2 regions of the Mesorhizobium sp. B2-4-19 genome follow, and region 1 is predicted to be linked to the other one. Evidence: predicted binding sites of a transcription regulator. Region 1 holds the regulator's gene; the other holds the start of a gene.
What was found. Region 1 encodes PhoB, which activates phosphate uptake and scavenging genes when phosphate is short. Its sites were predicted from a motif close to TGTCATNNANCTGTCAT; they were not measured.

Region 1 (6,768 bases):
CATTCGGATCGGCGCCCGAGCCCTTGATGAAGACATAGTTGCCTTCCGGCTTGGCCTTGAACACCGCGCTGGCCTGCAAACGACCGACTTCCTTGTTGTCGAAGGTCAGGTAGAAGACGTCCTTGTTCTCGATCAGGCGGTCATAGCCGACGACCGGAATGCCTTCGTCCAGCGCCTTCTGCACGGCCGGGCCGATGGCCGAGGCATCCTGGGCCAGGATGATCAGCGAATTGGCGCCCTGCGAGATCAGGCTCTCGACATCGGTAAGCTGCTTGCCGGGATTGGACTGCGCGTCGGCGGAAATGTACTTGTCGCCGGCGGCCTCGATCGCCTTCTTCATGGCGGCCTCGTCGGTCTTCCAGCGCTCTTCCTGGAAGTTGGACCACGAAACGCCGATGACCTTGTCCTTCGCCTGCGCGACCGACGCAAGCGTCAGCGACATGGCGACACCCGCCAGGATGGCGGCCGTGAATCTCTTCATGATATTCCTCCCTGCGCCGCGTATGGCGCGACCAAACTGGCCCTAAGGCCGGCACAGAGGCCCTATTTTTTCGAGCCTCGAAAAAACACTGAGCCAACACCGGAACGCTGTCAACAACGATTCTGATGGATTTTGATGTCCCTCTGAATTTTTTTCGAGCTTCGCAATAAATAAATGACAGCACCGGCCGCTTCTGCCAGTATTTGACCGTGTCGCCGGCAGCGTTCGAGGAGGCCGGAAGAACCGCGGCGACCGGGAGGATGTGAAAAAACATGTCGGTCGGAATCCGCCACGACGATCTGCGCCGGCGCAACCGGGCGATGGTGATCGCGGCCGTGCGCCAGGCTGGCCGGCCCTCACGCACCGAGATCGCCGCGACCACCGGCCTCAGCCATTCGACCATATCGGCGATTTCCTCCGACCTGATCGGCGAAGGCATCCTGGCCGAGGGCAAGCCGAGCGAGGCCGGCGCGCTGAAACGCGGCAGGCCGCAGGTCGGGCTCGGCCTCAATCCGGAGGCCGCGGCTGTGATGACCGTGGTGCTGTCGCTGAATTTCCTGTCGGTCGCAGTCATCGACTATGCCGGCCAGGTGATATCGGAAGAACAGCGCCGGCTGGACACGCTGACCATGTCGCGCGAGGCGCTGATCGGCGAATGCGTGGCCATCGTAAGGCGGCGCCTCGAGGATCCCGACATTGACGTGCGCAGCGTCGCCCGCATCGCGCTGGCGATCCAGGGCATCACCGATACCGAGGCCCGGGCGATGCTGTGGTCGCCGATCACGCCGCAGACCGACATCGCCTTCGCCGACATACTCGAAGCCGAGTTCGGCATCCCCGCCACCATGGAAAACGACTGCAACATGATGGCGGTGGCGCTGCGCAGGCGCGATCCCGAGCGCTACCGCGACGACTTCATCGCCATCCTGCTTTCGCACGGCATCGGCATGGGGCTGGTGCTGAAGGGCGAGCTGTTCACCGGCACCCATTCCTCGGGCGGCGAGTTCGGCCACATGATCCATCGGCCCGGCGGCGCGCTCTGCCGCTGCGGACGGCGCGGCTGTGTCGAGGCCTATGCCGGCAATTACGCCATCTGGCGCAATGCCAGGCAGCTCAGCGAGGACACCGAGCCTGTGGCCGATGTCAGCGACGCGCAGATGCGGGCGCTGGCCACGACGGCACGGGAACGGGACGGGCCCGAGCGCGAAGCCTATCGCAAGGCCGGCGAGGCGCTGGGTTACGGCCTCGGCAGCCTGTTCGCGCTGATCGATCCCGCGCCCGTCGCCATGGTCGGCGTCAGCGCCGCCGCCTTCGACCTGATCGAGCCGGCATTGCGCGAGGCGATCGCCCAGACCGCCGGTGGCCAGCACTCGGAATCGATCTCCTTCGACACCGAACCGAACGAACTGCCGCTGATCCGCGAAGGTTGCGCCATGCGCGCGCTGACCTTCGTCGACCAGGAGATTTTCGCGCCCGGCGTGCAAACGAAAGCAGGCCCCGCCGCGAAGAAAAACGTTGCCTGAGTCAGGTCGTGCTCAATCCTCGCGGATCGCGTAGCCCGCCCCACGGATGGTGCGGATGACATCCGGCATGCGGCCATTGTTGACCGCCTTGCGCAACCGGCCGACATGCACGTCCACGGTGCGCTCGTCGATGTAGATCGTCTCGCCCCAGACATTGTCGAGCAGCTGGCTGCGCGAGAACACGCGGCCGGGATGGCGCATCATGAATTCGAGCAGGCGGAATTCGGTCGGCCCGAGCCGGATCTCGCTCTTCTTGCGGTAGACCCGGTGCGATTCACGGTCGAGCACGATATCGCCGACCTTGAGCACGCTCGACAGCACTTCCGGCTTGGCGCGGCGCAGCAGCGCCTTGACGCGGGCCATGAATTCCGGCGTCGAGAACGGCTTGACCAGATAGTCGTCGGCGCCGGTGGAAAGCCCACGTACACGGTCGCTTTCCTCGCCCCGCGCGGTCAGCATGATGATCGGCAGCCGCTCGGTCTCGGGCCGCATTCGCAACCGCCGGCAGAGTTCGATGCCGGATACCGCCGGCACCATCCAGTCGAGCACGAGGAGGTCGGGCACGTTCTCCTGCAGGCGGATTTCGGCTTCGTCGCCGCGTGTCACCACCTCGACCTGGTAACCCTCCGATTCCAGATTGTAGCGGAGGAGCACGCCGAGCGGCTCCTCGTCCTCCACCACCATGATGCGTGGTGCGATCATCGATTGGTTACCCCTGCGCTCTCAGGCCGCCGGCGCCGACATCGCCGTCTCGTCCTGTTTTGGACGGTTGGCGGGCAGCTGCGTGCCGGTCAGGACATAGTACGCATTCTCGGCGATGTTGGTCACGTGGTCGCCGATGCGTTCGAGATTCTTGGCGCAGAACAACAGATGCGTGCAAGCCGTGATGTTGCGCGGATCTTCCATCATATAGGTCAGCAGTTCGCGGAAGACGGAAGTGTATTTGACGTCGATGCGCTCGTCGTCGGCGCGCAGCTTCGCCAGTGCCGCGGCATCGCGCGCCGCATACTCCTCGATGACGCCCTGCACCTGGATCAGCACCAGCTGCGCCATGGCGTCGATGGAATGCGACAGGTCGCGCGGCGTGGCGCTGAGGCCTACAGTACCGACGCGCTTGGCGATGTTCTTGGCAAGGTCGCCAATGCGTTCGAGGTCGCCGGCCATGCGGATCGAGCCGACGACATGGCGCAGATCGTCGGCCATCGGCTGGCGCTTGGCGATCAGCGTGATGGCGCGGTCGTCGAGCTCGCGCTGGCGCGCATCCATGATGGCGTCGTCGGAGACGACGCGCTGGGCGAGCGCATTGTCGGAGTTCAGCAGCGCCTTGGTGGCGCCGCCGACCATCGAGCCGGCAAGGTCGCCCATGTCGCTGATCAGCCTGCTGATCTGTCCGAGATCCTCGTCGAAGGCTGCGACTGTGTGTTCGGCCATGATCCTGGTCCTCGTATGCGTGCGATCAGCCGAAGCGGCCAGTGATGTAGTCTTGCGTGCGCTTCTCGCGAGGCGACGTGAAGATCTTCTCGGTACGGTCGAATTCGACCAGTTCGCCCAGATACATGAAGGCGGTCTGCTTCGAGACGCGCGCCGCCTGCTGCATGTTGTGGGTGACGATGACGATCGTGTAGTCGGCCTGCAACTCGTCGATCAGTTCCTCGATCTTGGCGGTCGACAGCGGGTCGAGCGCCGAGGCCGGCTCGTCGAGCAGGATGACTTCAGGCTTCACCGCCACGGTGCGGGCGATGCACAGCCGCTGCTGTTGGCCGCCCGACAGGCTAAGGCCGCTGGCATTGAGCTTGTCCTTGACCTCGGTCCACAGTGCCGCGCGCTTGAGCGCCTGCTCGACACGGCCGTCCATCTCGGCCTTGCTGATCTTCTCGTAGAGCCTGACGCCGAAAGCGATGTTCTCGTAGATCGACATCGGGAACGGCGTCGGCTTCTGGAACACCATGCCGATCTTGGTGCGCAGCAGGTTGAGGTCCTGCGAGCGGTCGAGAACGTTCTGGCCGTCGAGCAGCACCTGGCCCTCGGCGGTCTGCTTGGGATAAAGCTCGTAGATGCGGTTGAAGACGCGCAGCAGCGTCGACTTTCCGCAACCCGACGGGCCGATGAAGGCGGTGACGCTGCGCTCGGGCAGCGACAGCGTGATATCCTTCAGCGCCTTCGACTGGCCGTAGTAGAAGTTGAGGTTCTTGACCTCGATCTTGGCCTTGGTCACCGCCTCGGCGGCGATCGTCATGTCTGGAGACAACATCTGGCTCATTTGTCCTCTCTGCGTCCGGTCAGGCTGCGCGCAAGGATGCTGAGCGCGAGAACCGTCAATGTGATTATGAGTGCACCGGTCCAGGCCAGCTGCTGCCATTCCTCATAGGGGCTGAGAGCGAACTGGAAGATGGTGACCGGCAGGCTGGCCATCGGCGCGTTGAGATTGCTCGACCAGAACTGGTTGTTCAGCGCCGTGAAAAGAAGCGGTGCGGTCTCGCCGGAGATGCGGGCGATGGCCAGCAATATGCCGGTGACGATGCCCGAAAGCGCGGCACGATAGGCAACCGAGCGGATGACCACCCAGCGCGGCGCGCCGATCGCGGTGCCGGCTTCGCGCAAGGCGTTGGGCACCAGGTTGAGCATGTCCTCGGTGGTGCGCACGACGACGGGGATGACCAGGATGGCGAGTGCTACGGCACCGGCGATCGCCGAGAAATGCCCCATCGGCCGCACCATCAGCTCATAGACGAACAGGCCGATGATGATCGACGGCGCCGACAGAAGGATGTCGTTGATGAAGCGCACCACCGTGGTGAGCTTCGAGAAGCGGCCATATTCGGCCATATAGGTACCGGCCAGCACGCCGATCGGCGTGCCGACGATGATGCCGATGATGGTCATCATGATGCTGCCGTAGATGGCGTTGAGCAGGCCGCCGGCGTCGCCGGGCGGCGGTGTCATTTCCGTGAAGACCGAGAGGGAGACGCCGGCCAGGCCCTTGTAGAGCAAGGCGCCAAGGATCAACGCCAGCCAGGCAAGGCCGATGCCGGCAGAGACGACGCACAGCGCCATCATCACGCCGTTCTTGCGCTTGCGGCTCTGGTGAAGCGATGCGGCTGTCGACATCGGTCAGGCTCCCGTGCGGGCGTCGATGCGCATCAGCATGTAGCGGGCGATGGCAAGGATCAGGAAGGTGATAACGAACAGGATCAGGCCGAGCGCGACCAGCGAGGAGGTGTAGAGATCGCCGACCGCTTCGGTGAATTCGTTGGCGATGGTCGCCGAGATGGTCGTTGCCGGCGCAAACAGCGACGTCGAGATGCGGTGCGCGTTGCCGATGACGAAGGTCACCGCCATCGTTTCACCGAGCGCGCGGCCGAGGGCGAGCATGATGCCGCCCATGATGCCGATGCGGGTGTAGGGAATGACGACCCGGCGCGTGACCTCCCAGGTCGTGCAGCCGATGCCATAGGCCGATTCCTTCAGCACCGACGGCACCGTGTCGAAGACGTCCTTGGTGATGGAGGTGATGAAAGGCAGGATCATGATGGCCAGGATCATCGCCGAGGTCAGCAGGCCGATGCCGTAAGGAGGGCCTGCGAACAGGCTGTTGAGGCCCGGAATGCCGTGGAACACGCTGATGATGAAGGGCTGCACCGTCGTCTGCAGAAACGGCGCCAGCACGAACAGGCCCCAGATGCCATAGATGATCGAAGGGATGCCGGCCAGCAGTTCAACCGCCATGCCGATCGGACGCCGCAGCGGGCGTGGGCAAAGCTCGGTGAGGAAGATGGCGATGCCGATGCCAAGCGGCACGGCGATCAGGATGGCGATGGCCGAGGTGATGATGGTGCCGTAGATCGGTGCCAGGGCGCCGAACTTCTCCGTCACCGGGTTCCAGCTTTCGCTGGTCAGGAAGGAAAAGCCGAAGGTCGACAGGGCTTGCCAGGAACCGGCAAACAGCGAGATCGCAACGCCGCCGAGCAGGACCAGCACCAATATCGCGGCGGCGCGGGTTGTCGCCTGGAAGATTGCGTCGGTCAGCGCGAACCGTCGAACGGTGGCGTCGCGCGAACTTCTAACGGCTGGCAAGGCTTCCTGGACAGCGCTCATGTCAAGCTCGGCTCTTTCAGTTGAAGGAAAAGGAGCGCCGCAGGTGCGGCGCTCCTTTGGAGGATGTTACTCGCCAACGTAGACGGGCTTGCCGCCGGCCTGGATGTCGGCCTTCCACGAAGCCTTGATCAGGCCGACGACGCTGTCGGGGATCGAGACGTAGTCGAGCGCCTTGGCGGTTTCCTTGCCGTCCTTGTAGGCCCAGGCAAAGAACTTCAGGGCTTCGCCGGTGGCAGCGGCATCATCCGGAGCCTTGTGGATCAGGACCCAGGTCGAGGCAGCGATCGGCCAGGTGGCGTCGCCGGGCTCGTTGGTGATGATGACGTTGAAGTTCTTGGCGCCCTTGAAGTCGGCATTCGAAGCGGCAGCGCCGAAGGATTCGAGCGACGGCTGGACGACCTTGCCGGCTGCGTTCAGCATCTTGGAGTAGGACAGGTTGTTCTGCTTGGCATAGGCGTATTCGACGTAGCCGATGCCGCCGTCCGTCTGCTTGACGGTGTTGGCAACGCCTTCGCTGCCCTTGGCGCCGACGCCCGTCGGCCATTCGACGGCGGAGTCCGAACCGACCTTGTCCTTCCAGTCGGGCGAGAGCTTCACCAGATAGTTGGTGAAGTTGAAGGTGGTGCCCGAGCCGTCCGAACGATGCACGACGGCGATCGCGGTCGACGG
Region 2 (6,768 bases), on a different contig from region 1:
CTTGACGCCGAGTTCGCGCACGAAATGCATGTCGTGCTCGACGACGATGACCGAATGGTCGCGCGCAATGTCCTTGAGCAGCCGCGCCGTCTCTTCGGTTTCCGCATCGGTCATGCCCGCGACCGGCTCGTCGACCAAAAGCAGCTTCGGGTCCTGCGCCAGAAGCATGCCGATCTCCAGCCACTGTTTCTGGCCGTGGCTGAGATTGGCGGCCAGCTCGTGGCGCTTGTCGCCCAGCCGGATGACGCCGAGAATGTCGTCGATCTGCCGCGCCTCGGCCGCAGAGCGGCGATGGAACAGCGCCGGGAAGATCGAACGCGGCCCTTTCAGCGCCAGCATCAGATTGTCCTCGATCGTGTGGCTTTCGAAGACCGTCGGCTTCTGGAACTTGCGGCCTATGCCCATCATGGCGATCTCGGCCTCGTCATGCCTGGTGAGATCCACCTGGCCATCGAAGAACACTTCGCCCTCGTCGGGCCGCGTCTTGCCGGTGACGATGTCCATCATCGTCGTCTTGCCGGCGCCGTTGGGGCCGATGATGGCGCGCATCTCGCCTTTGTCGAGCACCAGCGACAAATTGTTGATGGCGCGAAAACCGTCGAACGAGACCGAGACGCCGTCGAGATAGAGGATGGTGTTCGACTTGCTCATGGTCGCTACTCCGCCGCCTGCGGTTCAGGGTCGGACCAGGACCACTCGCCTGGATTCCTCGCCGGCGAGCGAGCGGGCTTCGAGGTCGCGGACGGCACTGCAACCTTGGTGGCGGCCTCTTCAGCGACGGTGGCCGCGCGCAACGCCTTCGCATTGCCGCGCCAGCTGTCCCACATGCCGATGACGCCCTTCGGCAAGAGCAAGGTGACGGCGACGAATAGGCCGCCCAGCGCAAACAGCCACAACTCCGGCAGCACGCCGGTGAACCAGGATTTGCCGGCATTGACCAGCAGCGCGCCGATGATCGGCCCGACAATGGTGCCGCGTCCGCCGACGGCGGCCCAGATAACCACCTCGATCGAATTGGACGGTTCGAACTCGCCGGGATTGATGATTCCGACTTGCGGCACATAGAGCGCCCCGGCAATGCCGGCCATGACGGCCGAGACGGTGAAGGCGAACAGCTTCACATTCTCCGCCCGCCAGCCAAGGAAGCGCGTGCGGCTTTCGGCATCGCGCACCGCCATCAAGAGCTTGCCGTATTTGGAGCCGACGATCGCCCAGGTGATGAACACGGCGAGCGCCAGCGTCACCGCGCTGGCCGCGAACAGCGCCGAACGCGTTGCGTCGGCTTGCACGTTGAAGCCCAGAATATCCTTGAAATCGGTCAGGCCGTTATTGCCGCCGAAACCCATATCGTTGCGGAAGAAGGCGAGCAGCAGCGCATAGGTCATCGCCTGGGTGATGATGGAGAGATAGACGCCGGTGACGCGGCTGCGGAAGGCGAACCAGCCGAAGACGAAGGCGAGCAGGCCCGGCACCGCCAGCACCATGATCGCCGCAAACCAGAAATGATCGAAGCCATACCAGAACCACGGCAATTCCTTGTAGTTCAGGAACACCATGAAATCGGGCAGGATCGGGTTGCCATAGACGCCGCGCGAACCGATCTGGCGCATCAGATACATGCCCATCGCATAGCCGCCGAGCGCGAAGAAGGCGCCGTGGCCGAGCGAAAGGATGCCGCAATAGCCCCAGACCAGGTCGAGCGCGAGCGCCAGCAGCGCATAGCAGAGATATTTGCCGGTCAGCGCCACGATATAGGCCGGAACGTAGAAGGCGCTGGTTGGCGACACCGCAAGGTTGAGCAGCGGCATGATAATGGCCGCGGCCAGCAGGATGAAGATGGTGATGGCGATGCGGCGGTCGGCGCCGGCCGCGAAGAAGCGTCCCGTGATCATGCTTCCACCGCCCTGCCCTTGAGCGCGAACAGGCCGCGCGGGCGCTTCTGGATGAACAGGATGATCAGCACCAGCACGACGATCTTGCCGAGCACGGCGCCGGCATAAGGCTCGAGGAACTTGTTGACGATGCCCAGCGAAAAGGCGCCGACCAGTGTGCCCCAGAGATTGCCGACGCCGCCGAAGACGACGACCATGAAGCTGTCGATGATGTAGCCGCGGCCGAGATTGGGCGAGACATTGTCGATCTGGCTGAGCGCGACGCCGGCGATGCCGGCGATGCCGGATCCGAGCGCGAAGGTCAGCGCGTCGACCCATGGCGTCCTGATGCCCATCGAGGCCGCCATGCGGCGGTTGGCGGTGACGGCGCGCATCTGCAGTCCCCAGGGCGTGCGCTTCACCACATAGAGCAGGACGCCGAAGACGGTGAGCGCGAAGACCAGGATCCAGAGGCGGTTCCAGGTGATGGCCAGTTGGCCGATATCGAACGACCCCGACATCCAGGAGGGGTTGCCGACCTCCTGGTTGGTCGGCCCGAAGATCGAGCGCACCGCCTGCTGCAGGATCAGCGACACGCCCCAGGTCGCCAGCAGCGTCTCCAGCGGACGGCCGTAGAGGAAGCGGATGACGCCGCGTTCGATGGCAAGACCAACGAGCGCGGCGACCAGGAAGGCAAGTGGCAGCGCGATGACCAGCGACCAGTCGAATAGGCCGGGAAAGGATGTGCGGATCACTTGCTGGACAACGAAGGTCGTGTAGGCGCCGAGCATGACCATCTCGCCATGCGCCATGTTGATGACGCCCATGACGCCGAAGGTGATGGCGAGCCCGATCGCCGCGAGCAGCAGCACCGAACCCAGCGAAATGCCATACCAGATGTTCTGCCCGGCATCCCAAAGCGCCAATGTCGAATTGATGTTGGCGATCGCGGCTGTCGCGGCTTCCTTCACGGCTCCCGAGGCGTTGGCCTCGACCGAGGTTAGCAATGACACCGCGTCACGGTCGCCGCGCGCGCCGATCAGCCCGATTGCCGCCAGCTTGTCGGCTTCAGGCCGGTCCGAGACGAGAACAGAGGCGGCACGGGCCTGTTCGAGCAGAGCCTTGACGCTGGCAACCGTCTCCTTGGCGATCGCCGCGTCGAGCGGTTCGATATTTGCCGCGTCGGGCGTCTTGAAGATGGTGTCGGCGGCGGCGACGCGGACAGTCGGGTCCTTGGCGCCGAGCGTCAGCGTGCCCAGCGCGTCACGGATGACACGGCGTAGCGAATTGTTGACCTTGATCTTGGTGATGTCGCCCTTGGCCGCCTCGCCGGACGCTTCGCCGCTCAGCGGATCGGAAAGCTGGACGCTTTCGCCCGCTTCCTTGCCGACGAAGACCAGGGAATCGGCCTTGCGTATATAGAGGTTGCCGTCGGCGAGCGCGGCAAGCGGCCGCTCGACCACCGGATCGCCGGTGGCCGCCAGTTCATGGATGGCAGATCCGGTCTCCGAAAAACCCTTGGCCGTCGCGAATTTGGCGATGAGGCCACGCAGGTCGGCTTCCGCCGCGCCCGACAACGACAGCGTCGCCATCAGGAACAGCAGCATCAGGCCAATTGTGCGGAGCAGACTCATCGGCTTCAGGCGACCCTTGGAGGTTGAATTGGGCGTCCGGACGGTGGAGGAAACCGTCCGGACGCGCGCGGTCTGACTAAGTCAGTCCGGGGAGGATCAGTTCGTTCCCTTGCCGCCGCACTTGCCGGTGGCAACGTTGAAGTTGCCGCACGACAGGGGCTTGCGCCAATCGGAGATCAGGTCCTTGGAGTCCGGCAGGTAGTCGGACCATTCGTCGCCCATCACCAGTCCCGGCGTGCGCGAAACCGTCTCGAACTGGCCGTCGGCCTGGATTTCGCCGATCAGCACCGGCTTGGTGATGTGATGGTTCGGCATCATCGTCGAATAGCCGCCGGTCAGGTTCGGAACCGACACACCGACCATGGCGTCGATGACCTTGTCGGGATCGGTGGTGCCGGCCTTCTCGACCGCCTTCACCCACATGTTGAAGCCGATATAGTGGGCTTCCATCGGGTCGTTGGTGGTGCGCTTGTCGTTCTTGATGAACTTGTGCCAGTCGGCGATGAACTTCTTGTTCTCGGGCGTGTCGACGCTTTCAAAGTAGTTCCACGCGGCGAGATGCCCGACCAGCGGCGCGGTGTCGAGACCGGCAAGCTCTTCCTCGCCGACCGAGAAGGCCATGACCGGGATATCCTCGGCCTTGATGCCCTGGTTGCCGAGTTCCTTGTAGAACGGCACGTTGGCGTCGCCGTTGACGGTCGAGACGACGGCGGTCTTCTTGCCGGCCGAGCCGAATTTCTTGATCGCCGAGACTTCGGTCTGCCAGTCGGAAAAACCGAACGGCGTGTAGTTGACCATGATGTCTTCGGCCGCGACGCCCTTCGCCTTCAGATAGGCTTCGAGGATCTTGTTGGTGGTTCGCGGATAGACGTAGTCGGTGCCTTCCAGCCCCCAGCGCTTCACCGAGCCGCCATCCTCGCTCATCAGGTAGTCGACCGCCGGAATGGCCTGCTGGTTGGGCGCGGCACCTGTATAGAACACGTTGCGCTCGCTTTCCTCGCCCTCATACTGGACGGGATAGAACAGGATGTTGTCGAGCTCGGAGAACACCGGCAGCACCGACTTGCGCGACACCGAGGTCCAGCAGCCGAACACCGCCGCGACCTTGTCCTTCGAAATCAGCTCGCGCGCCTTTTCGGCGAACAGCGGCCAGTTGGAAGCCGGATCGACGACGACGGCTTCAAGCTTCTTGCCGAGCAGGCCGCCCTTGGCGTTCTGCTCATCGATGAGCATCAGCATGGCGTCCTTCAGCGTCGTCTCCGAAATCGCCATGGTCCCCGACAGCGAGTGGAGAATACCGACCTTGATCGTATCGTCGGCCGCCCTCGCAGGAGCCGACATCAACAGGCCGGCGGCAACGACGCTCGCCGAAAACATTTTTGTTATTGTCGAGAAATTACCCCTCATACGGAAGTCTCCCAAGCTGGTTGATTGCACCGCAACAATACAATGCAACACCCATGCCAACCGCATCCGGGATGCTGAAAAACAGCAAATAGCCAAACACTATCAAGCATTTATTATATTAGACTGAACAAATCAAAGAGAGCCGGTTAAAAATTCGTTGAGAGAAATTTGCGCAGTGCATATAATATCTGCCTAATTTTTGCCCAATTTCGTCAAATGCCTAGATTTTGACCTCAGCGCGCGAGGCGGGAGCGACAATGTTGCAGCACAGCGCAAAAATAGGGCAAGCTCGCTGCTCAACCGAGCGACGTCATGACATCCCTGATTTCACGCATTTTTGTCGGCATAGCGCTTCTGGCGGCAGCGACCGGCGCCGCACGGGCCGACTTCAGCGACGGCAAGATGCCTGACGGCACCTATCACTGCGAAGTCTACCTGCTCGGCATGTTCCTCGACCTCGGCGACATCACCATCAAGGGGAACGTCTATACAGGCCCCGTAACCTTCGGGACTGCCCCGCAGGCTTACAACTATCAGATGAATGCAAACGGCGAGATCTCCTGGCTGGGCCCACTCGGCGGCTACACCACGGGCGGCAACTCGCTGTCGATGACCCAGGCAACGCTGGATGGCCAGAACCCGCCCTCCTTCGACATCATCATGAAGCAGCCCGACGGCGCCTTCACCGCCTCGACCTGCACCCGGGGGAGCAATCCGTAGGTCTGCCCTCGAGCGGCGCCGCCGCGCAAGCCGTGTCCGCCTTCTCGTGTCATCTGGATGTTGCCGAAGCTGGATAGGCAGCGGTGCGCCGTCACCCATCCACATCGAGAGGCAGACATATGGCCAATTTCCCGTCTTCATCCTCCCCCGTCATTCGCGAAATCATCGCCGAGCGCGTCTCGCGCCGGACCCTCCTGAGAGGCAGCCTGGCATCCGGCGCCCTGATCGCTGGCGGCAGCTTTGTCGGTTCGTTGTTTGCCGGCGAAACGCATGCGGCTGCGACACTTTCCACACTCGGCTTTCCCGAACTGAAGCGCGTCTATGACAAGACCCACGCCGCCGCCGAGGGCTATGAAACCACGATCGTCGCGCGCTGGGGCGATCCGCTTGTCGCCGGCATGCCGGATTTCGACGGCAACAAGGTCGCCGCCGACGATCAGGACAAGCGCTTCGGCTACAATTGCGATTACATCGCCTTCCTGCCGCTGCCCAAAGGTTCGGTGAACTCCGACCACGGTCTGCTTTGCGTCAACAACGAATACATCTCGCCCAATGTGATGTTCCCAGGCATGACCGAGGACGGCGCCGGCAAGGCGATGAGCAAGGAACAGGTCGATCTTGGCCTGGCGGCGATGGGCCACTCGATCGTCGAAATCATGCTCAAGGACGGCAAGTGGCAAACCGTCGTGGACAGCCCGCTCAACCGGCGCATCACGGCGAACACCGAGATGACCGTTTCCGGACCGGTGGCCGGCCATGCCTTGATGAAGACCTCCGCCGATGCGACCGGCACGAAGGTGCTCGGCACCAGTTACAATTGCAGCGGCGGCTTCACCCCCTGGGGTACCGTGCTGACCTGCGAGGAAGGCGTTTCCGACCTGTTCGGCGGTGACCCAAAAAAGGCGCCGACCGCTGACATTCTCGACCGCTACGGCTTCGATGGCTCCGACATCTATGGCCGTGGCCGTTTCCATGACCGCTTCAACATCGACAAGGAGCCGAACGAGCCGAACCGCTTCGACTGGGTGGTCGAGATCGACCCTTATGATCCGCAATCGAAGCCGGTGAAACGCACCGCCCTTGGCCGCATGTCGCATGAGGCCTCTACGGTCGTCCTCAACAAGGACGGGCGCATC

Region 2: the regulator PhoB is predicted to act here: its motif matches at 5,680-5,696, upstream of FJ546_RS21390 (PhoX family phosphatase).

Annotation. Positions count from the first base shown of each region.
Region 1 is NZ_VFUV01000016.1:83,700-90,467, forward strand. It holds gene xylF (D-xylose ABC transporter substrate-binding protein) at 1-481, opposite strand, end outside; gene FJ546_RS23625 (ROK family protein) at 754-2,004, shown strand; gene phoB (phosphate regulon transcriptional regulator PhoB) at 2,017-2,706, opposite strand; gene phoU (phosphate signaling complex protein PhoU) at 2,728-3,435, opposite strand; gene pstB (phosphate ABC transporter ATP-binding protein PstB) at 3,461-4,264, opposite strand; gene pstA (phosphate ABC transporter permease PstA) at 4,261-5,112, opposite strand; gene pstC (phosphate ABC transporter permease subunit PstC) at 5,116-6,099, opposite strand; gene pstS (phosphate ABC transporter substrate-binding protein PstS) at 6,166-6,768, opposite strand, start outside.
Region 2 is NZ_VFUV01000013.1:109,483-116,250, forward strand. It holds gene urtD (urea ABC transporter ATP-binding protein UrtD) at 1-651, opposite strand, end outside; gene urtC (urea ABC transporter permease subunit UrtC) at 657-1,892, opposite strand; gene urtB (urea ABC transporter permease subunit UrtB) at 1,889-3,505, opposite strand; gene urtA (urea ABC transporter substrate-binding protein) at 3,602-4,912, opposite strand; gene FJ546_RS21385 (hypothetical protein) at 5,225-5,632, shown strand; gene FJ546_RS21390 (PhoX family phosphatase) at 5,752-6,768, shown strand, end outside.